4 regions of the Geodermatophilus sp. SYSU D00708 genome follow, and region 1 is predicted to be linked to each of the others. Evidence: riboswitches for the same ligand, from Rfam matches in the RefSeq annotation. Region 1 holds a riboswitch; each other region holds the start of a gene.

Evidence for each region. A riboswitch is a leader RNA that binds a small molecule or an ion and turns the genes downstream of it on or off. The one in region 1 is predicted to bind cyclic di-AMP.
Region 2: linked by a shared signal. The riboswitch ahead of ACI79D_RS08180 (aggregation-promoting factor C-terminal-like domain-containing protein) and the one ahead of ACI79D_RS02280 (hypothetical protein) in region 1 are both predicted to bind cyclic di-AMP.
Region 3: linked by a shared signal. The riboswitch ahead of ACI79D_RS20555 (C40 family peptidase) and the one ahead of ACI79D_RS02280 (hypothetical protein) in region 1 are both predicted to bind cyclic di-AMP.
Region 4: linked by a shared signal. The riboswitch ahead of ACI79D_RS19875 (peptidoglycan DD-metalloendopeptidase family protein) and the one ahead of ACI79D_RS02280 (hypothetical protein) in region 1 are both predicted to bind cyclic di-AMP.

Annotation. Positions count from the first base shown of each region.
Region 1 covers NZ_JBJGYS010000002.1:83,464-90,763, forward strand. Annotated here, with positions in the region: gene ACI79D_RS02270 (hypothetical protein) at 1-166, shown strand, start outside; gene ACI79D_RS02275 (ArsC/Spx/MgsR family protein) at 179-553, opposite strand; cyclic di-AMP (ydaO/yuaA leader) riboswitch at 844-994, shown strand; gene ACI79D_RS02280 (hypothetical protein) at 1,264-2,130, shown strand; gene ACI79D_RS02285 (hypothetical protein) at 2,229-2,594, shown strand; gene ACI79D_RS02290 (phosphoglycerate dehydrogenase) at 2,615-3,556, shown strand; gene eda (bifunctional 4-hydroxy-2-oxoglutarate aldolase/2-dehydro-3-deoxy-phosphogluconate aldolase) at 3,553-4,197, shown strand; gene ACI79D_RS02300 (IlvD/Edd family dehydratase) at 4,202-6,004, opposite strand; gene ACI79D_RS02305 (alpha-hydroxy acid oxidase) at 6,156-7,300, shown strand, end outside.
Region 2 covers NZ_JBJGYS010000007.1:27,427-34,726, forward strand. Annotated here, with positions in the region: gene cutA (aerobic carbon-monoxide dehydrogenase large subunit) at 1-2,161, shown strand, start outside; gene ACI79D_RS08165 (SRPBCC family protein) at 2,158-2,817, shown strand; gene ACI79D_RS08170 (hypothetical protein) at 2,916-3,482, opposite strand; gene ACI79D_RS08175 (alkene reductase) at 3,567-4,703, opposite strand; cyclic di-AMP (ydaO/yuaA leader) riboswitch at 4,843-5,001, shown strand; gene ACI79D_RS08180 (aggregation-promoting factor C-terminal-like domain-containing protein) at 5,248-5,688, shown strand; gene ACI79D_RS08185 (LLM class flavin-dependent oxidoreductase) at 5,741-6,724, opposite strand; gene ACI79D_RS08190 (dihydrofolate reductase family protein) at 6,791-7,300, opposite strand, start outside.
Region 3 covers NZ_JBJGYS010000030.1:9,105-16,404, reverse strand. Annotated here, with positions in the region: gene trpD (anthranilate phosphoribosyltransferase) at 1-724, shown strand, start outside; gene ACI79D_RS20570 (Lrp/AsnC family transcriptional regulator) at 730-1,017, opposite strand; gene ACI79D_RS20565 (DEDD exonuclease domain-containing protein) at 1,014-2,900, opposite strand; gene ACI79D_RS20560 (hypothetical protein) at 3,107-3,421, shown strand; cyclic di-AMP (ydaO/yuaA leader) riboswitch at 3,631-3,801, shown strand; gene ACI79D_RS20555 (C40 family peptidase) at 3,818-4,903, shown strand; gene ACI79D_RS20550 (M48 family metallopeptidase) at 5,126-6,394, shown strand; gene ACI79D_RS20545 (glycosyltransferase family 4 protein) at 6,391-7,300, shown strand, end outside.
Region 4 covers NZ_JBJGYS010000027.1:59,523-66,822, forward strand. Annotated here, with positions in the region: gene ACI79D_RS19855 (acyl-CoA carboxylase subunit beta) at 84-1,496, shown strand; gene ACI79D_RS19860 (DUF3145 domain-containing protein) at 1,682-2,182, opposite strand; gene ACI79D_RS19865 (hypothetical protein) at 2,555-2,809, opposite strand; gene ACI79D_RS19870 (maleylpyruvate isomerase N-terminal domain-containing protein) at 2,893-3,786, shown strand; gene ACI79D_RS19875 (peptidoglycan DD-metalloendopeptidase family protein) at 3,806-5,008, opposite strand; cyclic di-AMP (ydaO/yuaA leader) riboswitch at 5,040-5,134, opposite strand; gene ACI79D_RS19880 (MFS transporter) at 5,536-6,735, shown strand; tRNA gene ACI79D_RS19885 (tRNA-Ile) at 6,726-6,799, shown strand; partial or broken gene ACI79D_RS19890 (ANTAR domain-containing protein) at 7,097-7,300, opposite strand, start outside; gene ACI79D_RS19895 (hypothetical protein) at 7,290-7,300, opposite strand, start outside.

The DNA.
Region 1 (7,300 bases):
GGGCCCACGGCCCGCTGCGGCGAACCGTCCGCGGCCCGCCGAGTACGCCGATCTGCGGCGCCTGTGCGTGCGCGGGGCCCGGGCCGCGGCCGGCGTGCCGGTGCGGCTGGCGTGGTGGTCGCTGCGCGCACCCGTGACGGGGCTGCGGCGGCTGCTGGGCCGGTAGCGCCGACCGGGCTCAGCCGTCCTGGCCGGGGCGCCGTCCGGCCGCGACCACCTCGGTGAGGGTCTGGTCGTCACGGGCGATCCACGCCCGGCCGTCGTCGGTGAGCACCAGCGGGCGCTGGATGAGCCGCGGGTGCTCGGCGAGCAGGCGGATCCACGCGTCGGCGTCCCGCGGCCGGTCCGCCAGGCCCAGCTCGCGGGCGAGCGGCTCGGACATCCGCGTGACGTCCCACGGCTCGAGGGAGAGGGCGGCCAGCGCGGCGCGCAGCTCGTCCTCGGTCGGCGGGTCGTCAAGGTAACGGCGCAGCGTGTACTCGACGCCGGCCTCCTCCAGCTGGGCCCGCGCGGCGCGGCACTTGGAGCAGGACGGGTTGAACCAGACCTCCACGGCCCCACCATAGGGCGGCGTTCCGGCCCTTCCCGCGACCCTTCCCGCGGCCCCGACGACGGGGTGTGCACCTACCGCGTCCTGCGGGCACCGACCACCGCGGTACGTGCACGCACGGCGCGGGCGGCCCCGCGCACGCGGATCGACGGCGCGTACCAGCTCCGACCGTCGGGCGGGGAAGGCGCGACACGCATCACCCGACGAATCGTCGGCGCGCGATTGTCACAAACGCATAACGCCGGTTACTGTCGGTGGGTCCGCCCGGTCGTCACGTCCCCCTCCGGGGAAGCCGGCGGACGCCGCCGAGTCGCCCTCCGGGGCGAGCCGGGGACCCACCGCAGTACTGGGGTGAATCCGCTCCGGGCCACGTGCCCGGGGCCGGTAGGGCTGCTTCCCGCCCGAACCCGTCAGCTAACTCGGTAGGCGGCTCACGGAAGAACGGAGAGCCGCCGCATGGCGTGCCCCTGCGCTGCTGGACGCCCCTCGTCGCTCCGGTACCGGGCGCGCCGGCGCACCTGACCGCACGCGGCCGTCCCGGGCCCGCACCCGCCGCACCCCCGAGCACCCTCGCTCGACCGGCGCCCCCGCCGTCCCCCGGAGTGCCGCGGACCGGCCCGCCCGGACCGCCGCCGCCCCCCGCCCGACCTCCCCGCCGCAGCCCGCGCCCCGCCGTGGTGCCGCTGCGCTCGCACACCTCGGAGCAACACCCCATGGACCCCCGCACCACCACCTCCTCCCGCGCAGACCGCCGCGGGAAGCCCCGCTCGCGCCGCCGTCCGGCGCTGCTCCTGGGCACCGCCGTCGCCGGCGCCGTCCTGGCCAACGCCCTCATCGGCGTCGAGCCGGCCGCGCAGGCGGAGGCCGGCGCGTCGGAGTCGGTCAGCGTCGCCGCGGAGCTCGGGCTCAGCGCCCAGTCCGCCCCGGCGCGGGTCGACGCGGCTCCGGACCTGCAGCCGCTCGAGGACCTCGCCGCCAGCCGCGCCTCCCGCGAGGCCGAGCAGACCGCCGCGCAGCAGGCGCAGGCCGCCGCCGACCAGGCCGCGCGGGACCGGCAGCAGGCCGAGGCCGAGGCCGCCGCCCGGGCCGCCGCCGAGGCCGAGGCCGCCGCGCGAGCAGCCGCCGAGGCCGAAGCCGCCGCTGCCGCCGAGCAGGCCGCACCCGCCGCCCCCGCACCGGCGGCCGCCGCCCCGGCGCGCGCGGCGGCCCCGGGCGCGGTCGCGCGGATCACCAACACCGCCGGGAGCATCAAGCCGGCCGCGCAGGCCGCCGCCAACGCCGTCGTCTCGAACGTGCCGGGCGCCGCCGACATCACCCTGGGCGGCACCCGCGCCAGCGCGACCGACCCGCACGGCCACCCCTCCGGCCTGGCCGTGGACTACATGGTCCTGACCGACGCGGCCCTGGGCGACGCCATCGTCCAGTACCACCGCGACCACTGGGCCGAGCTCGGCGTGGAGTACCTCATCTGGGAGCAGCGGATCCTGCAGTCGCCGAACGGGTCCTTCGAGCCGATGGCCGACCGCGGCGGCGTGACGGCCAACCACTTCGACCACGTCCACGTGAACTACCGGGGCTGACGCCCGCTCCGCGGGACGACCGGCGGCCGCCCTGCGGTGGCGGCGCCGGGTGTCCGGGTGTGCCATGTGCCTGCAGGCCTCCACCGGCAGGAGTTCCCGTGAGCACCTCCCGAGCATCGCTCGAGACCGACGACCACCCCGTCGACCAGGCCGACCTCCGGCGGGCCGCCCTCGGCGTGGGCAGCCAGGGCGCGTTCTACGCGGAGGTGTTCGGCGCCCGTTACCGCTACGCCGGCATCTCGTTGGCCCGCGAGTTCTCCTCGGTCTTCGGGCGCGGCATCGCACCGCTGGTCTCCTCCGCGCTGATCACCTGGGCGTCGGGCAGCTGGTGGCCGGTCGCGGTCTACACGATGGGGATGATCGGGATCTCCGCCGTCGCCATGCTGCTGTCGCCGGAGACCCGTGGCCGCGACCTGCGCCTCGAGGACGACGCCGTCCCGGGGCGGCGCCCGGTCGCCGCCTGACCTGCGACGAGAGGCCCCCCGTGAAGCTGCTGCTGCCCGACTCCGTCCCGCTGGCGCCGGACCTGCCCGACGGCGTCCGCGCCGTCACCTACGACGCCTCGGCCCCCGTCCCCGACGAGCACCTGGACGCCGAGGCGCTGGTCGTGTGGGGCAACGCCCCGGCCGACCTCGCCGCCGTCGCCGGCCGGATGCCGCGGCTGCGCTGGGTGCAGACGCTGGCGGCCGGACCCGACGCCGTGCTCGCCGCCGGCTTCCCCGAGGACGTCGTCGTCACCGCCGGGGTGGGGCTGCACAGCGCGACGGTGACCGAGCACGCCCTGGCGATGGTGCTCGCGCTGGTGCGCCGGCTGCCCGCGGCCGCCCGCGCGCAGGCGGAGCACCGCTGGGCCCGCGAGCTGGGCGGCCTGCAGCCGCTGCACCCCGAGGGTGCGGTCACCACCCTGATCGACGCCCGCGTGCTCATCTGGGGGTTCGGCGCCATCGGGCAGACCCTCGCGCCCCTGCTGGCCCAGCTGGGCGCCTCCGTCCGGGGCGCGGCGCGCAGCGCGGGGGAGCGCTCCGGGTTCGCCGTCGTCGCCGAGGACGACCTGGACGCCGAGCTGGGGCGGACCGACGTGCTGGTCATGGTGCTGCCCTCGACCCCCGGCACCACCCGGGCCCTCGACGCCGGCCGACTGGCCGCGCTCCCGGCGCACGCCTTCGTGGTCAACGTCGGCCGCGGCTCGACGGTCGACGAGGCCGCGCTCGTCGCCGCTCTGGGAGAGGGCCGCCTCGCCGGCGCCGCCCTCGACGTGACCGAGACCGAGCCCCTGCCCGCGGACTCCCCGCTGTGGGACGCCCCGAACCTGCTGCTCACGCCGCACGCGGCCGGCGGCCGGCCGGTCGGCGCGGACGACCTCGTCTCCGCCAACCTCGCGGCGCTGCTGGCCGGCGGCGAGCTGCGGAACGTGGTGGACCGGTGACCGACGTGCTGGCCGCCCTGGAACGGGCGCGGCTGGTCCCGGTCGTGGTGCTGGACGACGCGGGGCACGCCGGCCCCCTGGCCGACGCGCTCGTCGCCGGCGGCCTGCCCGTCGCCGAGGTCACCTTCCGCACCCCCGCCGCGGCCGACGCCATCCGGGCCGTGGCCGACCGGGGGGACGTCCTCGTCGGGGCGGGGACCGTGCTGACCCCCGCCCAGGTGGACCGGGCCGTCGCCGCCGGCGCCCGCTACGTGGTCTCGCCCGGCCTCAGCCGCGCGGTCGTCGAGCGCTGCGCCGAGCACGGCGTCCCCGCCCTGCCCGGCGTGGTCACCGCGACCGAGGTGCAGGCGGCCCTCGAGCTGGGCGTGACGGCCGTCAAGTTCTTCCCCGCCGGCACCTCCGGCGGTGCCCGCGCGGTCGCCGCGCTCGCCGCTCCGTTCGGCGAGGTGCGGTTCGTGCCCACCGGCGGCATCGGCCCCGCGGACCTGGCCGACTACCTGCGCCTCGACGCCGTCGTGGCGGTCGGCGGCTCGTGGATGGTGCCGCGCGACCGGATCGCGGCCGGCGACCTCGCCACCGTCACCCGGCTCACCGCGGAGGCGGTCGCGCTCGTGCAGGGCGGGCCGCCGCCCGGGCGGTGAGGCCTCAGTGGTTGTCGCGGGGGATGCCCGCGGTCCGCGCGACCCGCTGGTAGCCCACCGCCGGGCGCAGGACCATGCCGTCGCACAGCTGGGTGACCATCGAGCGCTGGATCTCCTGCCACGGCGTCTGCGACGGCGGCACCGGGTAGCCGCCGGCCTCCTCCAGCGCCCGGCGGCGCTCGGCCAGCTCCTCGTCGGGCAGCAGGACGTCGGCCCGGCCGGCGGGCAGGTCGATCCGGACGACGTCCCCGGTCCGCAGCAGCGCCAGCCCGCCGCCGGCCGCGGCCTCGGGTGAGGCGTTGAGGATCGAGGGGGAGCCCGACGTCCCCGACTGGCGGCCGTCGCCGATGCACGGCAGCGCGTGCACGCCCTTCCTGATCAGCGCCGCGGGCGGCTGCATGTTGACGACCTCCGCCGCGCCCGGGTAGCCCAGCGGGCCCACGCCGCGGATCACCAGCAGGCACGTCTCGTCGATCTGGAGCGCCGGGTCCTCGATGCGGGCGTGGTAGTCCTCCGGCCCGTCGAAGACCACGGCGCGGCCCTCGAACACCCCCGGGTGCGCGGGGTCGGACAGGTAGCGCTCGCGGAACTCGGGGGAGATGACGCTGGTCTTCATGATCGCGTCGTCGAACAGGTTGCCCCGCAGCACGAGGAAGCCCGCGTCGGGCAGCAGCGCCCGGTCGAAGGTGCGGATGACCTCGCGGTCGGTCGCCGCGCTGTCCCGGCAGTTCTCGCCGATCGTCGCGCCGTTGACGGTGAGGGCGTCCTCGTGCACCAGCCCGTGGGCCATCAGCTCGTGGACGACGGCGGGCACCCCTCCGGCCCGGTGGAACTCCTCGCCGAGGAACCGGCCGGCCGGCTGCACGTCGACGATCAGCGGGACGGTCAGCCCCAGGTCCTGCCAGTCGGCCAGGTCCAGCGGGACGCCGGCGTGCCGGGCGAGGGCGCCCAGGTGGATCGGCGCGTTGGTGGAGCCGCCGATGGCGGAGGTGACGACCACGGCGTTCTCGAACGCCTCGCGGGTCAGCACGTCGGACGGCTTGAGGTCCTCGTGCACCATCTCCACGATCCGCCGGCCGGTGAGGTAGGCCATCCGGGCGCGGTCGCGGTGCGGCGCGGGGATGGCGGCGCAGCCGGGCAGGCTCATGCCGAGGGCCTCGGCGATCGCGTTCATCGTCGAGGCGGTGCCCATGGTGTTGCAGTGGCCGGGGGACGGCGCCGAGGAGGCGACCAGGTCGACGAACCCGGCCTCGTCGATCTCCCCGGCGGCGAGCAGCTCGCGGGCCTTCCAGACGATCGTCCCCGACCCGGTCCGCTCCCCGTCGTGCCAGCCGTTGAGCATCGGCCCACCGGACAGCACGATCGCCGGCAGGTCGACGGTGGCCGCGGCCATCAGGCAGGCCGGGGTGGTCTTGTCGCAACCGGTGGTCAGCACGACGCCGTCGAGCGGGTAGCCGTGCAGCACCTCCACCAGGCCGAGGTAGGCCAGGTTGCGGTCGAGCGCCGCCGTCGGGCGCCGCCCGGTCTCCTGGATGGGGTGCACCGGGAACTCCATGGCCAGGCCGCCGGCGTCCCGGATGCCCTCGCGCACCCGCTCGGCGAGCACCAGGTGGTGCCGGTTGCAGGGGGCGAGGTCCGAGCCGGTCTGCGCGATGCCGATGACCGGCCGGCCCGACTGGAGCTCCTCGCGGGTGAGCCCCCAGTTGAGGTACCGCTCGACGTAGAGCGCCGTCATCCCGGGGTTCTCGGGGTTGTCGAACCAGGCCTGGCTGCGCAGCCGTCGTCCGGGCGTCGTGTCATCGTCCACCGGGGCCTCCTCTCGCCGGCCGGGGCCCGGTGCCGCGCGACCGCTCCGGGCGCGATTGTGGGACGACGCGCGGGCTCCCGGCGACCCTGCCACTCTGGACGGTGCCGCGGCCCACGCGCGCACGGACGTGCGGCACACGGGAGGAAGGGACATGGGGGACAAGCCGCCGCTGGGGCCGGTCTCGACCGCCCGGCAGGTGCCGCGGTGGTCCGAGCTCCGCGAGGTCGTCCAGTTCCGGCGGCCGCGGCTGGGCCGCACCGCCCGGCGGCTGGAGCACGCGCTCACCGTCCGCGACCTGCGGGCGGCCGCCCGGCGCACCACGCCGCGCGCGGTGTTCGACTACGTGGACGGCGCCGCCGAGGAGGAGATCACCGCGGCCCGCAACGTCGCCGCGTACCGGCGGGTGACGTTCCTGCCGGACGCGCTGCGCTCGGTGGCCGACCCCGACCCCGGCATCGAGCTGCTCGGGTCGCGCATCGCGATGCCGCTGGTGTTCGCACCGACCGGCTACACGCGGATGATGCACCACCACGGGGAGGCGGCCGTGGCGGCCGTGGCCGAGCACGTCGGCGTCCCCTACGCGCTGTCGACGGTGGGCTCGACCTCGATCGAGGACGTGCGCGCCGCGGCGCCGGGGGGCGAGCTGTGGTTCCAGCTGTTCTTCACCGCCGACCCGACGGTCAACGAGGACCTCCTGGCCCGGGCCGAGGCGGCCGGCTACACCACGATCCTGCTCACCGTCGACACCACGGTCTCCGGGATGCGCTACCGGGACGTCGTCAACGGCCTGACCATCCCGCCCACGCTGACCGCCCGCACCGTGCTGAACATGTCCCGCTTCCCGGTGTGGTGGTTCAACAAGCTGACCACCGGCGGGATGACCTTCGCCTCGCTCACCGGGGTCCCGGGCAACCCGACGCCGGGCGAGGTCGCGAGCATGATGTTCGACCCCGGCCTGGACTTCACCTCGCTGGACTGGCTGCGCGCGCGGTGGCGGGGCAACCTCGTGGTCAAGGGCGTGACGACGCCCGCGTCGGCCCGCGAGGCGGTGGAGCACGGAGCGGACGGCGTGGTCGTGTCCAACCACGGCGGCCGCCAGCTGGACCGCTCGGCCGCCACGCTGGACGTGCTGCCCGCCGTCCGCGCCGCCGTCGGCCCGGAGGCCACGGTGCTCATCGACGGCGGCGTCCTCCACGGCCAGGACGTCGTCGCGGCCCGCGCGCTCGGCGCCGACGCGGTGATGATCGGCCGCGCCTACCTCTACGGGCTCATGGCCGGCGGCCGGGACGGCGTGCT
Region 2 (7,300 bases), on a different contig from region 1:
GCAGCTGCACGCGCCGCGCACCGGCTTCCCGCTGGCCAACGGCGAGGTCAACCACGTCGGCGAGCCGATCGTCATGGTGGTGGCCACCGACCGGTACCTCGCCGAGGACGCCGCCGAGCGGATCGTCGTCACCTACGAGGAGCTCCCGCCCGTCGTGGGCGTGGACGCCGCCCGCGCCGCCGAGCACGCCGTCCACGAGGAGATCCCGGACAACGTCGCCGCCCGGCACCACCAGGAGACCGGGGACGTCGAGCCGGTGCTGGCCGCCAGCCCGCACACGCTCTCGTTCACCCAGTACATCGAGCGCAGCGCCTGCATGCCGATGGAGGGCAAGGGCGTGCACGCGCGCTGGGACGCCGCCGACCGGAGCCTGCGGGTCTACACCAGCACCCAGGCCTCGACGTCGGTGCGCGCGGCGATCGCGGCGAAGCTGCAGCTGTCGCTGGACAAGGTCGAGGTGATCGCGCCCGACGTCGGCGGCGGCTTCGGCGTGAAGATCGTGCACCCGTGGCCCGAGGAGCTGCTGGTGCCGATGGCCGCGATCGCGCTGCAGGCCGAGGTCAAGTGGACCGAGGACCGCCGCGAGCACTTCATCTCCAGCGCCCACGAGCGGCAGCAGCGGCAGGAGATCACCGTCGGGTACGACGACGACGGGAGGATCACCGCGCTCGACGTCCACATCTGGCACGACAACGGCGCGTACACGCCCTACGGGATCATCGTGCCGATCGTGACCGCGACCCAGCTGGTCGGGCCCTACGTCATCCCGGCCTACCGGGTGATCGTGGAGAGCGTCTTCACCAACACCGTCATCGTGACGCCGTACCGCGGCGCCGGCCGCCCGCAGGGCTGCTACGCGATGGAGCGGACCATGGACCGCATCGCCGACGCCCTCGGCCTGGACCGGGCCGTCGTCCGCGAGCGGAACCTGATCCGGCCCGACCAGTTCCCCTACGACCACCGGCTGACCTTCCAGGACGGCCGGCCGGTCATCTACGACTCCGGCGACTACCCGGGGCTGCTCGACAAGCTGCGCGACCTCGTCGGCTGGGAGCAGGCCGAGGAGCTGCGGGCGGACGCCGAGGCCCGCGGCAAGCTGCTCGGCGTCGGGATGGCGCTGTACGTGGAGGGCACCGGTCCCGGCCCGTACGAAGGCGGGCACGTGCAGGTGCTCGGCAGCGGCAAGGTGCTGGTCTCGACCGGGCTGACCTCGCAGGGGCAGGGCCACGAGACGGTGTTCGCGCAGATCGTCGCCTCCGAGCTCGGGGTGCCGATCGAGGACGTCGAGGTCACCACCGGCGACACCCGCCGGTTCGGGTACGCGGTGGGCACGTTCGCCTCCCGCGCCGCGGTGATGAGCGGCAACGCGATCGCGCTGGCCGCACGCGGGGTGCGGGAGAAGGCGCTGCGGATCGCCGCCGACGTCCTCGAGGTGGACGCCGGCGACCTGGAGATCGACGACGGCGTGGTGCAGGTGAAGGGCACCCCCGGGGCGTCGATCCCGCTGCGGACGGTCGCCGTCCTGTCCAACCCGCTGCGCTACGCGTTCGACGAGGCGGCCAAGCAGGCCACCCAGTTCGCCGGCCCGGGCGACGACAGCAAGCCGCCGGTGGCCGAGGGCGACGCGCCGGGCCTGGAGCACCGCGACTACTACTCGCCGATCCGGTCGACCTTCGCCTCGGGCGCGCACGCCGCGGTCGTGGAGATCGACCCGGCGACGTGGGAGATCGACGTCGTCAAGTACGCGGTCGTGCACGACTGCGGCAACGTGGTCAACCCGATGATCGTCGAGGGCCAGGTGCAGGGCGGCGTCGCGCAGGGCGTGGGCGGCGCGCTGTACGAGCGGATGGCCTACGACGCCGACGGGCAGCTGCAGAACGCGTCGTTCATGGACTTCCTCATGCCCTACGCGTCGGAGGTCCCCGACGTGGTGATCGACCACCAGCAGACCCCGTCGCCGCTGAACCCGCTCGGCATCAAGGGCGCCGGTGAGGCCGGCGTCATCCCCGGGACGGCGGCGATCGCCTCGGCCATCGAGGACGCGACCGGACGCCGGATCGCGGCGATGCCGCTGTCCCCCACCCAGCTGTACGACCTGGTGCGATCCCCCGATTCGGAGCGGACGGCGGCGTCCGCCCGCAGGACAGGAGTGAGTGCGTGAACCTCGACGGCTCTGCGGTGCTGCACGCCGACCCGGAGAAGGTGTGGTCGGTCATCACCGACCCGGCGGTGCTGGCCCGCACGATCCCCGGGTGCGAGTCGCTGGAGCGCACCGGGGACGACGAGTACCGGATGAACGTGTCCGTCGGGGTCGGGGCGATCAAGGGGACCTACGCCGGCGAGGTGCGGCTGACCGACCAGCAGCGGCCGAAGTCCTACGTGATGCACGCGTCCGGGGCCGGTGCGCCCGGGAACGCGCGCGCACAGGTGACGATCAACCTGGAGCCGACCGACGCCGGGACGACGACGCTGACCTACTCGGCCGACGCCGTGATCGGCGGCCCGGTCGCGGGCGTGGGCCAACGGATGATCACCGGCGTCGCCAAGCGGATGGCCGGGCAGTTCTTCAGGGCGATCGACGACGAGCTGACCGGGGTCGCTGCGCCCGCTGTCGAGGCTCCTGCGGTCGCCGAGGCGCCTGCCGCCGCTGAGGTCACCCCTGCTGCCGCGGCACCCACGGTGTTCGCCGGCCGGGCCGCGGCCGCGCCGGCCGCGCCGTCCGACGTCCGAACCCTGGTGACCGGCGCGGTCGGCGGCGCCGGGCTCACCCTGCTCGGCGTCCTCGTCGGCTGGCTCCTGGGCCGCCGCCGGGGCTGACCCATCCCGGGCGGGCGCTGTGTGCACTCAGCGTGGTCCCGGACGACGCCGGACCGCGCTGAGTGCACGAACCGGGAGGGCGGCCTGCCGGACGGCGGTCAGGCGGCGCGGGCCCCGGCACGGGCCTCTGCGCGGACCTGCACGGCGGCGAGCAGCTCCCACCGGATCGCGGAGCTGCCCGGGCGGATGACCCACCAGTAGTGGTCGAAGCGCCGACGGGTGGCCGGGTCGGTCGCCACCACGCGGGTCTCCGAGCTCAGCACCGTGCCGCCGCGGGACGGCGCCAGGCGGAAGTCCATCGCCGCCTTCACCCAGCCCGGCTCCGCGAACCGACGCACGCCGTCGGCGTCGAGCGCCGGTGGCCGGTCACCGCCGGACAGCCGCCACGCCTGGAGCACGCCGCCGAACACGGCCGACTCCGGGGGCTGCGAGCACAGCAGCGGCACCGGCACGGCGTCGAGGAACGGCCGGTCGCGCAGGTGTCCCAGCCCGCGACCGGCGAGCACGACCGGCAGGAAACGGGCGGCGCTGAGCACCGCCGTCACGGGCAGCCGGGACATCCGCACCCGGTGCAGCTCGTCCCATACCGCCGCCGGTGGGGCGTCGATCCACTGCGCCTGGCGGGTGACGTGGTCGGCTGCCGGCACGACGTCCTCGAGGTCCACACGGCTCCCGTACCCGGCCGGCGAGCGCCGTGTGCACCCAGCGTGGTCTCGGACTGCGCGAGACCACGCTGAGTGCACAGGACGTCAGCTGGCCCGGCGGTCGGTGAGGGTCGGGTAGTCGGTGTAGCCCTCGGCGCCGGACGCGTAGAACAGGTGCGCCCGGATCTCGTTCTCCGGGTGCTCGCCGGCCCACCGCTCCACCAGGTCGGGGTTGGCGATGACCGGGCGGCCCACGGCGACGGCATCGGCGTGCGCGGCCTCGATGAGCGCCACCGCCTCCTCGCGCGTGGTGACCGTGCCGAACCCGCTGTTGGCGATCAGCGGGCCGCCGAAGCGCCGGCGCAGCTCCTGCACCAGGTCGCCGGCCGGCTCGCGGTGCAGCACCGACAGGTAGGCGAGACCCAGCGGGGCGAGCTGGTCGAGCAGCGCGCCATAGGTGGCGAGGACGTCGTCCCGGTCGGTCTCCAGGGCGTCCTGGATGCCGTGCTCGGGCGAGATCCGCAGGCCGACGCGGCCGGCGCCGATCGCCGCGGCCACCGCCGTCACCACTTGGACGACGAAGCGCGCCCGGTTCTCCGGGGAGCCGCCGTACTCGTCGGTCCGCAGGTTGGACGTCGGGGAGAGGAACTCGTGCAGCAGGTAGCCGTTGGCGCCGTGGATCTCCACGCCGTCCAGGCCGGCCTCGATCGCGCGGCGGGCGGCGGTGACGAAGTCCTGCACGGTCGCCCGGGCCTCGGCGACGGTCAGCGCGTGCGGCACCGGGTACGGCTGCTTGCCCTTCTCCGTGTGCCCCTCGCCGTTGATGGCGACGGCGCTGGGCGCGACCACGCGGCGGCCGCCGTTGACGTCGGGGTGGGTGACCCGGCCGCCGTGCATCACCTGCATCACGATCGTGCCGCCGCGGGCGTGCACCGCCTCGGCGACGCGGCGCCAGCCCTCGACCTGCTCGTCGGTGACGATGCCGGGCTGGCCGACGAACGCCTGCGACTCGTGGTTCGGGTAGGTGCCCTCGGTGATGATCAGGCCGACGCCGGCGCGCTGCCGGTAGTGCTCGACGACGAGGTCGCCCGGGACGCCGGACGCGCCGGAGCGCATGCGGGTGAGCGGGGCCATCACGACGCGGTTGGCGAGCTCGAGGTCGCCCAGGGTCACAGGGGAGAACAGGTCCACGAGGAGTTCGACGCCCGGACCGGAGCCGCCATTCCGGGCCGCGACCGTCACGGTGCTCACAGTGACGCGCGTCCCGCCGCAACGGCCATGTCGCAACTGAAGATCGGCGGCCGTCGAGTGGCGCGATGTACGTCGCGTTCGTACGGTGACCGTGTCCGGCCCTCGACGTCTCCCGAGCCCGGGGAGCCCGCGCCGGACGCCGCCGAGTCGCACCCACCGTGGTGGGCGCGAGCCGGGGACCCACCCGCACCACCCGGGGTGAGTCCCGCTCCCGGGTGCACCGGGAGCGGGTAGGGCACTCCCAGCCCGAACCCGTCAGCTGACCCGGTAGGCGGCCCGGGGAGAAACGGAGAACCACCGCGCCCTGGGGCCCGGAGCCCCCGCGCGCCCACAGGTCCGGGACCGTCGCGCTCCCGCCTGTCCATCCCAGGACCAGCCGCACGGCACGCACCGTCGGCCGACGGCTCCTCGCCGGGCGCCCGTGTCCGGCCGGTGCCGCGCGCCCAGCTGACGACACGCCGACGGCCCCGGCCGGTCCCGCACCATCGCCCCGGCGCCGTCGGTGCCGGGCGACCGCACAGCACGAGGAACACACATGCACAACCAGCACAACCAGCGCCCCCGCTCCCTGCACCGGCTCGCCGCCGCAGCCGGTCTGAGCCTGGCCCTCGCCCTCGCCCCCACCGGGGGTTCGGTCGCCCGGGCGGAGGGGGACCACTCCCTGGCCTCGATCGGGGCCTCGCAGAAGCAGGCCTACAAGAACCACGCCCTGGGCCAGGTCGGGGGCAACCGGACCCAGTTCGGCTGCCTCGACCAGCTGTGGGAGCGGGAGAGCGGGTGGAACCCCAACGCGCAGAACCCGACGAGCACCGCCTACGGCATCCCGCAGTTCCTCGACTCGACCTGGGCCATGACCGGCATCCGCAAGACCTCTGACCCCTACCGGCAGATCAAGGCGGGGCTGATCTACATCGGGAAGCGGTACGGCAGCCCCTGCGGGGCGTGGAGCCACCACCGGGCCCGCGGGTGGTACTGAGCCCGGGAACGCCGAGGGCCCTCTGCGCGCGCAGAGGGCCCTCGGGCCGGTCTCAGGCGGTGGCCATCGCCTCGGCGGTCAGCTCGACCGAGCGCAGCCGGCCCTCCGTGCCGGGGAACTGGTGCGCCACGATCAGCTCGTCGGCGTCGGCGTGCTTCGCGAAGCCCTGGAGGTACTCACGCACCTCGTCCGGGGTCCCGACGGCGGTGTGGGTGAGCATCGTGTCGACGTGCAGGCCCGCGCCGCCGTCGAGCAGCAGCTGCGTCTCGTCGTCCGACAGCGAGCGACCGCGGCCGAACAGCCCGACGGCCAGCGTCCGGCGGACGGCGGCGTAGGCCTCCTCGGCCGCCGCGCGGGTGTCGGCCGCGACGACGTTCACGCCGGCGACCACGTACGGCTCGGCGAGCTGCTCGGACGGCTTGAACTCGCGCCGGTAGGCCTCGACCGCGGGCTGGAGCATCGCCGGGGCGAAGTGTGACGCGAACGCGTAGGGCAGGCCGAGCGCGGCGGCCAGCGTCGCCCCGAACATCGACGAGCCCAGGACGTAGAGCGGCACGCGCGAGCCCTTGCCGGGGATCGCGTCGACCCCGGGCACCCGCGACTCGCCGGCCAGGTAGGCCTGCAGCTCGAGGACGTCCTGCGGGAAGCGGTCGGCCGAGCGCGGGTCCCGGCGCAGGGCGTACATCGTGTTCTGGTCCGAGCCCGGAGCCCGACCCAGGCCCAGGTCGATCCGGCCCGGGTACATCGCGTCGAGGGTGCCGAACTGCTCGGCGATGGTCAGCGGCGCGTGGTTGGGCAGCATGACGCCGCCGGCGCCGAGCCGGATGGACGACGTCTGCGCGCCGACGTGCGCGATCAGCACGCTCGTGGCCGACGACGCGATGTGCGGCATGTTGTGGTGCTCGGCGTACCAGACCCGGCGGTAGCCGGTCTGCTCCGCCCGCTGCGCGAGCGCGACGCTCGCGGCGATGCTGTCGGCTGCGGTCGACCCCTTGGCGATCGGCGCCAGGTCGAGGATGGACAGCGGGATGCTCATGACGGTGCCTCTTCCGTGGTGTTGTCACGAGCAACGGGTGGGGGACCGCCGTCCTTCCCGGGTGTGTCACTCCTCGTACTCGGGCCCCACCGAGCCGGTCTCCACCTCACCGGCCCGCTGGTAGGTGGCGATCAGCACGCCCGAGCCGGTCACCTTCGACGCGGTCAGCCGCCAGGTGCGCGGGATCGCCCCCTCACCGAACAGCCGCTTGCCCTGCCCGAGGGTCACCGGGAAGACGACCAGCCGCAGCTCGTCGACCAGGTCCTCGTGCAGCAGCGTCTGCACCAGCCCGGCCGAGCCGTGCACCTGCAGCTCCCCGCCGTCCTCGGCCTTGAGCGCCCGGACGGCGTCGGGCACGGGACCCTCCAGCAGCCGCGCGGTCTCCCACTCCACCTCGGTGAGGGTCCGCGAGGCGACGTACTTGGTCTTGTCGTTGAGGCCCGTGGAGACCGCGCTGCTCTCGTCCCGCATCTTCGGCCAGGACGCGTAGAAGATGTCGTAGGTCCGCCGGCCGAGCAGGAAGTCCTGCGCGGGGACGAACCACTCCTCCATCTGCGCGCCGAGGTCCTCGTCGAA
Region 3 (7,300 bases), on a different contig from region 1:
GGTGCCGGTCGCCAAGCACGGCAACCGGGCGGCGTCGTCGTCGTCCGGGGCGGCGGACGTCCTCGAGGCGCTCGGGGTGGTGATCGACCTCCCGGCGGAGGCGGTGGCCGCCTGCGTGCGGGAGGCCGGGATCGGCTTCTTCTTCGCCCCCGTCTTCCACCCGGGGTTCCGGCACACCGCGGTCCCGCGCCGGGAGATGGGCGTCGGGACGGTCTTCAACTTCCTGGGCCCGCTGGCCAACCCGGCGCGGCCGGTGGCCGCCGCCATCGGCTGTGCCGACGCCCGGATGGCGCCGGTGCTGGCCGCCGTCCTGGCCGGGCGGGGGATGCGGGGCCTGGTGTTCCGGGGGGACGACGGCCTCGACGAGCTCACGACCACCACCACCTCGTCGGTGTGGGTGGTCCGCGACGGGCAGGTCGAGCCCGACCGGCTCGACCCCACGGCGCTGGGCATCGAGACCCCTCCGCCCGGGGCGCTGCGCGGCGGGGACCCGGCGTTCAACGCCGACGTCTTCCGGCGGGTGGTGGCCGGGGAGCGAGGGCCGGTCCGCGACGCGGTGCTGCTCAACGCCGCCGCCGCGCTCGCCTCGTTCGACGAGCGGGCCGGGCGGCTGCACGACGTCCTCGCGACCGGGGTGGAGCGGGCCGCGGCGGCGGTCGACGACGGGCGCGCGCAGGAGCAGCTCGAGCGCTGGGTGAGCGTCAGCCGGTCACTGCGCGGCTGAAGGAGCTAGTCGGCGGAGTCGAAGCCGATGGAGAAGGCCGCCTCGAGGTCGTGCCGGCTGTACGCGCGGAACGCGATGTGCGTGCCGGTCTCCAGGACGCCGGGGACCTTGTTGATGCGGCCGGCCACGACGTCGGCCACCTGCTCGAACTCGCGGACCCGCACCACCGCGATGAGGTCGACGTCCCCCGCGACCGAGTAGACCTCGCTGACGCCCTCGAGGTCGGCGACGGCCTCGGCCACCTCGGGGATCGAGTCGGTGGCCGCGTCGATCATGACGATGGCGGTGATCACGCCGGGGATGCTAGCCGGGCCCCGGTCCGCCCGACGGCGGCGCGCGAGCCGGGGGAGACCCGGTCGGGGCGGGCCCGCGTGCCCAGTGGCCGGCTGTCGGCGAACGGGTCGCGGTCGGCGTGGCCGGCCTCCACGCGGTCGAGGAACGCGGTGTAGCTCCCGGTGCCCGGGGCGGCGCAGGCGAGGGTGCCTGTGACCTGCACCAGCCGGGTGCCCGGCTTCTCCATCCAGCGCAGCACCAGTTCGGTCTCGTCGACGGAGGCGGCCAGCTCGTCGTCCGGACCCAGCGGTGTCTCGGCCGTGGCCAGCAGTCCGGCCAGGGTGGCCCGAACGGAGGCGCCCCGCGGCGCGCAGCCCGCGGCCACCAGGCGGCCCCGGCGGACGACGGACAGCTGCCAGCCGCCCTCGCCGTCCGGGCGGGCGAGGACCAGCTCGGCGACCGCGGCCAGCGACTCCAGCCGCTGGCGCCGGCGCACCGCCCGCACCAGCACCGCCACGCGGTCGCGGAGCACGGCGGCGTCCTCGTAGCGCTCCTGGGCGGCGAGCCTGTCGACGCGGGCCAGCAGCGGTGCGAGCAGGGCCTCGGGGTCGGCGGCGACCGCGGCGCGCAGCACGCCGGCGATCTCGGCGTACTCGTCGACCGACTGGGCGCCGGTGCAGGGCGCGCCGCAGCGGCCCATCCCGGCCAGCGCGCAGGCGGTGCCGAGCACCTTGAGCGACAGCCGGCCGGTGCACTGGCGCAGCGGCAGCGACTCGTGGACGGCGGCGACGGCGGCGTCCGCGGCCCGCCGGTCGGGGAAGGGGCCGAGGAACACCCCGGCGCCGGGGCGCACCCGGCGGACCACCGACAGGCGCGGGAAGGGCTCGTCGGTGAGCCGCACCCACAGCGCCCGTTCGGGGAACCGGGAGCGCCGGTTGTAGCGCGGCTTGTGCTCGGCGATGAGCCGCAGCTCCCGGACGGCGGCCTCGAGGTCGTGCGCGCAGGGGATCGCGTCGACCCGCCGGGCCAGCGCGACCATCTCGGTGATCCGGCTGCGCTGCTCGGCGGCGGTGAAGTAGCTGCGCACCCGGCTGCGCAGGTCGTTCGACGTCCCGACGTAGAGCGGCTCGTCCCGCGGGCCGCGGAACACGTAGACCCCCGGGCCGGTCGGGACGGCGTCGGCCAGGTGGCGCTTGCGCAGCCGCTCCGGGTCGACCTGGCGGCTGAGGGTGGTGAGCTCCTCCAGCGTGGTGATGCCGAGGGGACCCAGCCGCTCGAAGAGGCCGTGCAGCACGTCGACCGTGGCGCGGGCGTCGGCCAGGGCGCGGTGGCACGGTTCGGCGTCGGCGCGGAAGAACGGCGCGAGGGTGGCCAGCTTGCAGTTGGGCACCTCGTCGCGGGTGAGCAGCCGGCGGGCCAGGACGGCGGTGTCGACCGAGGCCGCCGCGGGCCAGGGGATGCCGTTCTCCGCGCAGGCCGCCTTGAGGAAGCCCAGGTCGAACGGGGCGTTGTGGGCGACGAGGACGGCACCCCGGGCGAACTCCAGGAAGCTGGGCAGCACCGCGCCGATGCGGGGGGCGGCCGCGACCATCGTCGTGGTGATGCCGGTCAGCACGCTGATGTAGGGCGGGATCGCGCAGCCCGGGTCGACGAGGGTCTGGAACTCTCCGAGGACCCGGCCGCCGCGGACCTTCACCGCGCCGATCTCGGTTATCGCGCTGTCCTTCGGGGAGCCCCCGGTGGTCTCCAGGTCGACGACGACGAACGTCACCTCCGCGAGCGGGGTGCCCAGCTCGTCGATGGTGGCCTGCTCGTAGCGGGGGAGGCCCGCCGCGGCTCGCGCGGCCGTCCCGGCCAGGTGGGCGGGGGAGAGCGGCACCTGCCGGGGAAGGGAGGACGGCACGGGGCGGACGGTAGGTCGGGCCAGTGACAGTCCCGGGGACGCGCGCCGGGTCCCGGCCGGATCGCGACCGCCCCGGGACGCCGCGCGGACGGCGGGCACCGCGCGGGCGCACGGAACTGTCGGTGGCCGTCCCTACCGTGCCAGCCGGACCGACCGAGGCCATGGAGGGCCTCCACGACCGGGGTCGGCCGGGTGAGGAGTGGGCCATGTTGATCGACTGCGAGACCTGCACCGTGCGGGGCACCGGCTGTGCCGACTGCGTCGTCACCGTGCTGCTGGGGGCGCCGCCGGGCTGGCGGACCGAGGACCCGACCGTCGTGCCGATGACCGCGCGGCGCGGCGCGGACGCGACCGGGGACGGCGTCGTCCCGGGCCCGGGCGTCGTCGTGGAGTTCGACGAGGTGGAGCGTCGCGCCGTGAGGGCCCTGGCCGAGGGTGGTCTCGTGCCGCCGCTGCGGCACCAGGCCGAGCCGGAAGAGCGGTCGGGTGGGGCCGGGCGGGGCCGGCGGCGCACCGGGTGACCCGGCCCGTGCGGCCGGGTCACCCGCAGGCGGGCGCGGGGTCCATCCCGGCGGCGTGTCGGGCCGGGCGATCCTGTGGATGTCCCCACAGTTCCCGCTGGCCCCATTTGTCACAACTTCATCACGCCCGTACGGTGAGCCGGTCCGACCGGGTGGTCGTCGCCCGCAGAGAGGTGACCTCGGCCGGGCACCGCCGAATCGCCCGACGCGTCCCCGTGGCGCCGAGGGGGAACCGGGGACCCACCGCAGCACTGGGGTGAGTTCTCGCGTGCGCCGGTCCGCCGGGGCACACGCGCCGGCCCGCCGGCGCGCAGAGATAGGGCACGTCTTCCCAGCCCGAACCCGTCAGCTAACTCGGTAGGCGGTTGCTGAGGAAGAAACGGAGAGCCGCCGACCGTGGCGACCCCCCGCCCTGCCCTGGGGCATGCGCTCGACCAGATCCACTCCGACCTCCCGGTGGCCTTCCGCCGCCCGACGCTGCCCCGCCGCCTCGGCCGCGGGCTCGTCGTGGGCGCCACCGCGACCCTCGCCCTCACCCTCCTGCCGGGGACCGCCGCCGCGGATCCGGAGCGCGCCGCGAGCGCCGCCCAGGCGGCCCAGCTCGTCGCACAGGCCGGACACGACCTCGAGGTCGTCACCGAGCAGGTCAACGACGCCCGCGAGGCGCTGGCCCAGCAGCAGGCCGCGGTCGAGGCCGCTGACCAGGCAGCCGCGGCGGCCCGCGAGCAGCTCGGCGCCCTCGACGGCCAGATCCGCCAGGTCGCCCGCACCGCGTTCACCAGCGGTGACGGGATGCACGAGCTGGACCTGCTGTTGACCAGCGACTCGCCCGAGGACTTCGTGTCGTCGCTGGCCACCCTCGACGCGATCGCCGGCCACACCAACGACGTCCTGGCCGACGTGGCCGAGAGCGCCGCCGCGGCCGAGCGGGCCCAGCAGGAGGCCGACGCCGCCCGGGTCCAGGCGCAGGCGACCCTGGACGACGTCACCGCCCGCCAGGCGCAGCTCGAGGCGGACATCGCCGACTACCAGGCGCAGTACGCGGCGCTGTCGGCTCCGCAGCAGCAGGAGGTCGTCACGGCCCACGCCGGCCAGGCCGTGGCCGCGCCCGCGCCGGCGCCCGCCGCCAGCGGTTCGGCCCAGGCCGCCGTCGACACCGCGCTCGCCCAGGTCGGGGACCCCTACGTCTGGGGCGCCGGTGGGCCGAACGCCTTCGACTGCTCCGGCCTGACCCAGTACGCGTACGCCGCGGCGGGGATCAGCCTGCCGCACTCCAGCCGCATGCAGTCGACGATGGGCCGCGCGGTGTCCCGCGCCGACCTGCAGCCGGGCGACCTGATCTTCTACTACAGCCCGGTCAGCCACGTGGCGATGTACATCGGCAACGGCCAGATGGTGCACGCCTCCACGTCGGGCCAGCCGGTCAAGGTGGTCGGCGTGGACTCGATGGGCGGCATCACCGCCATGCGCCGCATCGCCTAGCGACCGGCGGCAGGGCAGCGGGCCGGTGACCTCCCGGAGGTCACCGGCCCGACGCGCGTCCGGCCCCCTGTCGGGGCCAGCTGGCGCCCCGCCCCGGACCCCCGCGGCCCCCTGCCGGGCCGCCGCCGGCCCCGTCCCGGGTCCCGCCCTGAGCTGGCGAAGGGTGAGGAGGACGGGGTCCTTACACGGTGGGGGGCAGGTGGTCCTCCTAGGATCGGCCGGGTGAGCGCCCGCCGGGCCGCGCTGCTGGTCGCGGTGGTCCTCGGGGTGGCGCTCGTCGTCGTCATCGTCGTCCGGACGCCGTGGACGCTGCTGCCCGACCCGCCCGGGGGACGCACACCGGTCCGCCCGGGGGCGGGCCTGCCGCCGGGGGTCGCCGAGCGGGCGGAGTCCTTCGCCGCGTCCCTCCGGCCGGCCTCCCTCGCCTCCCTGGTGCTGAGCCTCGTGGCGTCCGCGGTCCTGGCGCTGACCCCGCTGGGCCGCGGGCTGGTGACCGCGGTCGCCCGGCCGCTGGGCGGCGGCTGGGCCTGGCAGGTGCTGCTCGGCACGGTCGCCCTCGTGGTGGCCGGCCGCCTGGTCACCCTCGCGTTCGCCGCGTACGGGGAGACGGTGCGGCACCGGTACGGGCTGTCCACCCGCAGCTGGGCGCTGTGGTTCCGCGACGTCGCCGTCTCCACCGCGATCTCGGCCGCGGTCACCGCAGGGGTCCTGCTCGCGCTGGTGTGGCTGGCCCGGCACGCCCCCGGCACCTGGTGGGCCTGGGCGGCGCTGGTCGCGGCCGGGTTCGTCGTCGTCGGGTCCTTCCTCTACCCGGTGCTCATCGAGCCGGCGTTCAACCGGTTCGACCCGCTCCCGGCCGGGCAGCTGCGCACCGACCTGCTCGAGCTGGCGGAGGAGAACGGCACCCCGGTCGCGGACGTGCTCGTCGCCGACGCCTCCCGGCGGACCACGGCGCTCAACGCCTACGTCTCCGGCTTCGGCTCGACCCGGCGGATCGTCGTGTACGACACGGTGCTCGACCAGCTCCCCGACGCCGAGATCGAGTCGATCGTGGCCCACGAGCTCGGCCACGTCAGCGCCGACGACGTCCTCACCGGCACGCTGATGGGCGCGCTCGGCGCGGCCGCCTCGGTCGCGGCGCTGGGCTGGCTGCTGTCGTGGACCCCGCTGCTGCGCCTGGCGGGGGTGGACGGCCCCGGCGACCCGCGGGTGGTCCCGCTGGCCCTGCTGCTGGTGGCCGTGGGCTCGCTGGTCGCCACGCCGGTGCAGAACCTGGTCTCCCGGCACGTCGAGGCCCGCGCCGACCTGCACGCGCTCGACCTCACCGGGGACGCCGACGCCTTCGTCGCCATGCAGGACCGGCTCGCCGCCAGCAACCTCTCCGACCCCGACCCGCCCGCGGCCTGGCAGTGGTTCTTCGGCTCGCACCCCACCGGGCCGCAGCGGGTGGCGTTCGCCGAGGACTGGCAGCGCCTGCAGGAGGCCGGGTGAGGACGCTCGTCGTCACCAACGACTTCCCCCCGCGGCAGGGCGGCATCCAGACCTTCGTCGCGTCGCTGCTGGCCCGGCGGCCGCCGGACTCCCTGGTCGTGCTCGCCTCCCGGTCGCCGGGGTGGGAGCAGTACGACGCCGCGCTGCCCTACCCGGTGGTCCGCCGGCCGACCGGGATGCTGCTGCCGACCCCCGGCGCGGCGCGGGCCGCGACCGACCTGGCCCGGCGGTACGGCTGCGACACGGCCTTCTTCGGGGCCGCGGCGCCGCTCGGACTGCTGGCCCCCGCGCTGCGGGCCGCCGGTGTCGGGCACCTGGTGGGGGCCACCCACGGCCACGAGACCGGCTGGGTCGCCCTGCCGGGGGCGCGGCAGGTGATGCGGCGGATCGCCGGCGGGCTCGACGTCCTCACCTACATCAGCGAGTACACCCACCAGCGGCTGGCGCCGGCGCTGGGTGGTGCGGTCCGCATGGCCCAGCTGTCGCCAGGGGTGGACGTCGACCTGTTCACCCCCGGCGCCGACGGCGCGGCGGTGCGGGAGCGGTACGGGCTGGGCGCGGCGCCCGTCGTCGTCTGCGTCTCCCGGCTGGTCGCCCGCAAGGGGCAGGACGTGCTGGTCGCCGGGTGGCCCCGGGTGCTGCAGCGCCACCCCGACGCCCGGCTGCTGCTCGTCGGCGGCGGGCCGCTGGAGGCCTCGCTGCGCCGGGCCGTCGCCGCGCGGGGACTCGGGGACTCCGTCGTCCTCACCGGGCCGGTGCCGCCGGACCGGCTGCCCGCGCACTACGCGGCCGGTGACGTGTTCGCCATGCCCTGCCGCACCCGCCGCGGCGGCCTGGACGTCGAGGGGCTGGGCATGGTCTACCTGGAGGCGGCCGCGTGCGGGCGGCCGGTCGTGGCCGGGACGT
Region 4 (7,300 bases), on a different contig from region 1:
TGAGGGGGCCGGCACCGCCTGGGTGCCGGTCCCGCGATGGCGCACGCCCAGGCACGCCCGACCCGGAGAGGCCCGGAGATCCCGTGACCACCCTGTCCCCCGCCCCCGCCCCGACCGCCGTGGACCCCCGCGACCCGGAGGACCGCCTGCAGCGGTTCTTCGACGCCGGCTCGATGACCCTGCTGCTGCCGCGGGACACCTCCGGCGTCGTGGCCGCCCGCGGCACGGTGTCGGGCACCCGGGCGGTCGCCTACTGCACCGACGCCACGGTCATGGGCGGCGCGATGGGGCTCGACGGCTGCCGGCACATCGTCGACGCCATCGACACCGCCCTGCGGGAGCGGGTGCCGGTCGTGGGGATCTGGCACTCCGGAGGCGCGCGGCTGGCCGAGGGCGTCACGGCGCTGCACGCGGTCGGCGAGGTCTTCGAGGCGATGGTGCGGGCCTCCGGGCGGGTCCCGCAGATCTCGGTGGTGCTCGGCCCCGCGGCCGGTGGCGCCGCCTACGGCCCGGCGCTGACCGACCTGGTGATCATGGCGCCCGCAGGCCGGGTCTTCGTCACCGGGCCCGACGTCGTCCGGTCGGTCACCGGCGAGGAGGTCGACCAGGAGCAGCTGGGCGGCCCGGACACCCACGGCCGGCGCAGCGGCGTCGTCCACGTGGTGACCGGGTCCGAGCAGGCGGCGCTGGACACCGCCCGCGAGGCGGTCGACCTGCTGGCCGCGCAGGGCTCCTTCGCCCCGGCCGCCGGGGAGCCCGAGGTCGACCTGCGGGCGCTGCTGCCCGAGCAGCCGCAGCGCGCCTACGACGTCAAGCCGCTGGTCGCCGCGGTGCTCGACGGCCCCGGCCTCGAGCTGCACCCGCGGTGGGCGCCGAACATCGTGACCACCCTGGGCCGGCTGGCCGGGCGGACCGTCGGGGTCGTCGCCAACAACCCGCTGCGCCTGGGCGGCTGCCTGGACTCCGCGTCGGCCGAGAAGGCGGCCCGCTTCGTGCGGATGTGCGACGCCTTCGGCGTCCCCCTGGTGGTCCTCGTGGACGTCCCGGGATACCTGCCCGGCGTCGGCCAGGAGTGGGACGGCGTGGTCCGGCGCGGCGCCAAGCTGCTGCACGCCTTCGCCGAGGCGGTGGTGCCCCGGGTGACGCTGGTGACCCGCAAGTCCTACGGCGGCGCCTACATCGCGATGAACGCCCGCTCGCTGGGCGCGACGGCGGTGTTCGCCTGGCCCGGGGCCGAGGTCGCCGTGATGGGCGCCAAGGCGGCCGTGGGCATCCTGCACCGGAAGAAGCTGGCCGCCGTCCCGCCGGCCGAGCGGGAGGCGCTGCACGCGCAGCTGGCGGCCGAGCACGAGCGGATCGCCGGCGGAGTGAACCGGGCGCTGCAGATCGGCGTCGTCGACGAGGTGGTCGAGCCGTCGCGGACCCGGGGCCGGCTGATCGAGGCGCTGGCGTCGGCGCCGGCCGGGCGCGGCGCGCACGGCAACATCCCGCTGTAGGAGGAGGACCCGGTCGAAGGAGCAGATCGTCCGGACGCCGCTTCCCCGACGACGTCCGGACGACCGGTCCCGAGCCTACGACGGCAGGGCCGGAGCCCTCAGCTCGTCGTAGTCGGATCGTGATGAAGTCGAAGGCCCCGGCCCCCTCACCCCTCGCAGGCTCGGGGCGAGCCTCCGGCCGGGGCCTAGACCACCTGGTGGAGCCAGGTGATGGGGCTGCCGTCGCCGGCATGCCGGTAGACCTCGAGGTCGGCGTCCCAGGCCGCACCGAGGAGCTCGTCGACGCCGTGCCGGAACGCCTCGATGGACGTCGCCGTGGCGGCCAGGTGACGCAGCTGCTGCTCGGTGACGATGAGGTCACCGTTGGCGCTCGTGGGTGCCCGGAAGACGCCGTGGCCGGGCACGTACGACATGCGCTCGCCGTCGTTGCCGTGGCTGGCTTCCTCGGTCACCTCGAAGCGCAGCATGGGCCACGCGCGCAGCGCAGCCACCAGCTTCGCCCCCGTGCCGGGGGCGCCGGTCCAGGCGACCTCGGCACGGTAGGAACCGTGTGCCGCGGGCTGGTCGGCCCACGACAGGGAGACCGGCGCGCCGACGACGCGTTCGAGCGCCCACTCGACGTGCTGGCAGAGCGCCTTCGGGCACGCGTGCACGAAGACGACACCCTGGGTAGACCGTCGCTGCACGGGGCACCTCCATCGACTCGATCGGTCTCGTCTTCCCCAACGGACGATCGATTCGGTGACAGGCTGTGTTCGGCGGTTGTGGACCAGGGGTCCCGGGAACAGTTTGCACGATGGTCACCCGATCGCGCCAGTGCGGGTGGGACCAATGAGTCACATGTGACGGAAGGTCACCGCCTGAGCCTCTATGTGCTGGTCAGCGGGCCATACCACGCAGGCGGGACCGGCGTCCAGCACCGCGCCTCCACCCACACACCATCCACAGGATCTCCCCCGCGGACCCACAACTCGATCCCCAACCAGCCTCCACTCGAGGGTCGTTGATCACCCAGCGTAGCGATCAGGGCCCTGCGGACACGGGGAGCGACGCTGCCGTCAGGCACCGAGCGTGGCCTGGAGGTCCTCCCGCGGGACCACCCGCGTGGCCCGGAACGGCAGGCCCTCGGCGCCCGGCTCGGTCCAGTCCACGTCGACCACCTGGCCGGCCCGCAGGGTCCCCTCCGAGCGGCCCTCGACGACCGCGGCGTCCACCCAGCACGCGCCCGGCAGGTCGGGCGCCTCGACGAGGCCGGCCCGGCGGGCGTCGTCCCAGCGGATGACGGTCCCCTGCGTCGTGCCGCTGCGTGTCATGGGTCCAGGCTGCGCGGCCGGCGTCCGCCGGACAAGCCCACCGTCCACGCCTCGCCGGCGCCCGGCCGGGGTAGGGGCGCCGCATGGTGCGACAGCAGGGCATGGCCGACGCCGGGCGGGACGAGGTCGCCGCGATGGCGCTCGGCGCGTGGGACGCCTTCCTCGACCAGGCCTCGGCCGTCGACCTCGACCGGCCGACCCGGCTGCCCGGGTGGCGGGTGCACGAGGTGTGCGTGCACCTCGGCTGCTGGGACGACCACGCCGCGCTGGCCGACCTGGTCGCCTCGGCGCGCGCCGGCGGGACCGGGACGCCGGCGGACGTCGACGCCACCAACGCCCGGGTGACCGCCGCCCACCGCGACGCTCCCCGCGCGGAGGTGCTCGAGGCCCTGCGCCGCAACCGGGACGCCACTGCCCGCTACCTGTCCGACGAGCCGGTCGAGCTCGACACCGCCCCGGCGGTCGCCGTCGTCGGCCGGCTGCCGTTGCTCAGCGTCGTCCTGGGCCAGGCCTACGAGCTCGCCGTGCACGGTCTCGACCTGGCCGACGCGGGGGCGCCACCGGTCCCGGCACCGGTGCTGCAGGCGGGGCTCGCCGCGCTCGCCGACGTGACCGGCGCGCTGGCGGCGGCGAGCGGGATCACCGGGGGCGCCGGCCTGGCCACCCCGGACGGCGGCTGGCGGTTCGCCGCCGACGAGGACGGCTGGACCGTCCGGCGGCTGCCGCCCGGCCGGCCGACGGGGACGGCGGTGGAGGCGCCTGCCGACCTGCTGCTGGAGGCGGCGTCCGGCCGGGTCAACCCCGTCGTCGCGGTGGCCCGCCGCCGCCTGCGCGTGCACGAGATCGGCGGGCTGCTGGCGCTGGCGCCCATCGTGCAGTCGGCTCCGGGCATCCCCGGCGGGCCGATCCTGCAGCTGGCCGCCCAGACCCTCGGCGGCGTGGGCGGGCTCCTCGGCCGGTTGCGGGGACGCCGTTAGCCGGACCGGGGCCCGGCGGTCAGCAGCCGCCGGTGGCGATGCCGTGCTCGTGCAGCCACGGCACCGGGTTGACCCGGCTGGCGTAGAGCCCACCCTGGTGCACCTCGAAGTGCAGGTGCGGGCCGGTGGACTGGCCCTTGTTGCCGACCTCGGCGATCTGCTGGCCGGCGGTCACCACCTGGCCGGCGCTGACGAAGAAGCGGTTCACGTGGCCGTAGAGGGTGATCTGGCCGTCCGCGTGCTGCACGTACACCGCCTGCCCGAACCCGCTGGCCGGGCCGGCCTGGAGCACGACGCCGTCCTCGGGCACGTGGATCGGGGTGCCGATGGGCGCGGCGATGTCGATGCCCTGGTGCTGGGTGCCCCAGCGTGCGCCGTAGCAGGAGGTGACCCGGCCGGCGGTGGGCATGGCGGTGGCGCTCTGCGCGGCGGACACCGCCTGCGCCTGCGTCTGGCGCTGGTTCCAGGCCGCGCCCGGGTCCGCGGCACCCTGGGCGGCGAGCAACCGCTCCCCCGCCTGCCGCAGCTGCTCCTCCAGGGAGGCCTTCTCCGCGGCGCGGGCGTCGAACTCCGCCTGGGCAGCGGCCAGGTGGGCGTCGGCGGCGGCCTGCGCCTCGTCGGCGGCCCGGGCGGCCCCGTCGAGCCGGGTGACGGCCTCGTCCGCGGCGCGGTCGGCCTCGGCGACGCGCTGCTGGACGGTCAGGAACTCCTGGAGCTGCGCGGCGCGGTGGTCGCCGATGACCTCCATCGTGGCGGCCTGCTGCAGCAGCTCGGTCGGGTCCTGCGCGTCGAGCAGCAGCTCCATGTCGCCGTACCGGGTGTCGCCGCCCATGTAGGCCCGGCGCCCCAGGTCGGCGATGGCCTGCTCGGCGCCGACGACGTCGGCCTGCGCGTCGGCGAGCTCGGCGGCGGTCCGCTCGGCCTCGGCCTGCGCCTGGGTGAGCTGGGCGCGCGCGACCAGCGCGGCGTCCGCGGCGGCCTCGGCCTCCACGGTCATCCGCTGCAGCTGCTCCTCGGCGGCCTTCACCTGCTCCCCGATGCGGGCCACCTGTGCGGTCAGCTCCTCCTGCTCGGAGGAGGCGGGGGTGACGGGAGCGGCGAGCGCGGCCGGGGTGCCGGCCAGCAGGCCCGCTGCGGCGGCGGCGACGAGCAGGGCCCGGCGGCCTCGGCGGGGGGCGGTGGCGCGGTCGAGCAGGCTGGTGCGGTGGTGCAGGGTCGCCAAGGCGGCGGTTCTCCCATCCTCGCGGCCGCCTACCGGGTTAGCTGACGGGTTCGGGCCGGACGGCGCCCTACCCGCCCGCGCGCAGCGCAGGCAGGACTCACCCCAGTGGAACGGTGGGTCCCCGGTCCGCCTCGACCCCGAGGGGCCTGCGGCGGTTCGGCGGGGCCTGGCCGAGGCCCTCGGTTCCCGAGGAGCTGAGCCCGGCGAGGCCGTCGGGAAAGCTACTACGGATGTGACGGGTGGTCACGATCGGGTAACGCCCCCGGCGCGCCTCCTTGCCCGAAGGGGTGACCCTCGGCTACCACGCGCACCCGGACGACCCCGCTCCGGTGAGCCCGGACGCTACCGGCCGGCCGGGGCGGGCACCCCGTCGCCCACCTGCACCGACTCCGGTAGACGTTGTGCGTGCCCCCGACCGCGATCGCGCGCCGCGCCCGCGCGCGGGGACGCGGCAGACCGTCGGCATGAGATCCCGCACACGTTCTCCCGACACGCCGCCGACACGCCGGGCCCGGCAGCGCGGCCTGGTGGCCCTGTGCATCACCGAGATCACCAGCTGGGGCGTCCTCTACTACGCCTTCCCCGTCGCCCTGCGGGACATCACCGCCGACACCGGCTGGTCGGCCCCGACGGCGTCGGCGGCGTTCTCGGTGGGGCTGGTGGTCTCCGCGCTGGCCGGGATCCCGGTGGGCCACTGGCTCGACCGGCACGGCCCCCGCCGGGTGATGACGGCCGGCTCGCTGCTCGCGGTGCCCGCGACGGTCGGCATCGCCCTGGCGCCGAGCTACGGCTGGTTCCTGGCGGCGTGGCTGGTCGCCGGCGTGGCGATGGCCGCGGTGTTCTACCAAGCCGCGTTCACCGCGCTGGCCCGCTGGTACGGGGAGGACCGGGTGCGGGCGCTGACCGCCCTGACCCTGGCGGCCGGGCTGTCCAGCACGGTGTTCGCGCCGCTGACCGACGCGCTGCTCGCCGGCCTCTCCTGGCGGCAGACCTACCTGGTCCTGGCCGCGGTGCTGGCCGTCGTCACCGTCCCGCTGCACGCCGTCGTCCTGCCCGCGGCGTGGGCCCGACCGCGGTCGGGGACCCTGGAGGGTCACCGCGGGGTCCCGCCCGAGGTCCGGACGGCGGGGTTCCTGCTACTGGCCGCGGCGCTGACGCTCACCGCGTTCGGCCTCTACGCGGCCAGCCTCACCCTCATCCCGCTCCTGACCGGCCGCGGGTTCTCCAGCACCCTGGCGGCCACCACCCTCGGCCTGCTGGGAGCCGGACAGCTCCTCGGGCGGCTCGGGTACGCGCCGCTGGCCCGCCGGACCTCCCCGGCCGGCCGCGCCGTGGTCATCGTGCTGGCCTCGGCCGGGACGATCGCCCTGCTCGCCGGGCTGCCCGGACCCGCGGCCCTGCTGGTCACGGCCTCCGTGCTCGCCGGGGCCGCGCGCGGCGCGGGAACGCTCCTGCAGGCCACCGTCGTCGCCGAGCGCTGGGGCGCGGCCCGCTACGGCACGGTCGGCGGGTACCTGGCCGCGCCGGTCACCCTCGCCACCGCGGTGGCGCCGTGGGCGGGGACGGCGCTGGCCGAGGTCCTGGGCGGCTACCCGGCCGCGTTCTGGGTGCTCGCCGCGCTCGTCCTCGGGGCGGCCGGCGCCGCCGTCCTCAGCTACCGCGGGGAGGGCGGCCACGGCGGCACGCCCGGGACGGCGTCTGGCAGGCTGGAGGCTCCGGGGCGGTAGCTCAGCCGGTCAGAGCATGGGACTCATAATCCCTGGGTCGTGGGTTCGAGCCCCACCCGCCCCACCGGTGTGTGCGCTGGTCGAGGCATCGGCACCGCGGTGCACAGGTCGCCCACCCACAGGGCACTCCGAGGCGTGGTCGTGGGCGGCGTCCACGCGTCGGGCGAGGGCGTCGAGGATCTCGCGGAAGCGGCCGGAGCAGACGTCGAGGACCGTCCCAGGCGGCGGCCCTGAGCGAGAGGCTGCGGTCCGGGAGGCCCCGTGTCGATCTCCAGGACGCCGGTGTAGACGACCTCCTGCGGGACCTCGCGCAGCCGGGTGTTCCGGTGGCTGCTGGCGGGGCGCAGGCGTCGAACGCCTGCTGCTCGGTCAGCCCGTGCCGAGCCATCAGGATGCCGATGGCCATGCCGATGCGCCGGTTGCTCTGCTGGGCCGGTAGACCCCCAGGAGGCCCATCGACAGAGCGACCGGCCCGGGACGGCGGGGCCCCTCTCCCCCTGCGCCTGGAGCGCCCTCCCGGCGAGCCGGGCAGGGTGTCCGAGCGGCTCACCGGCTCAGGGATCCC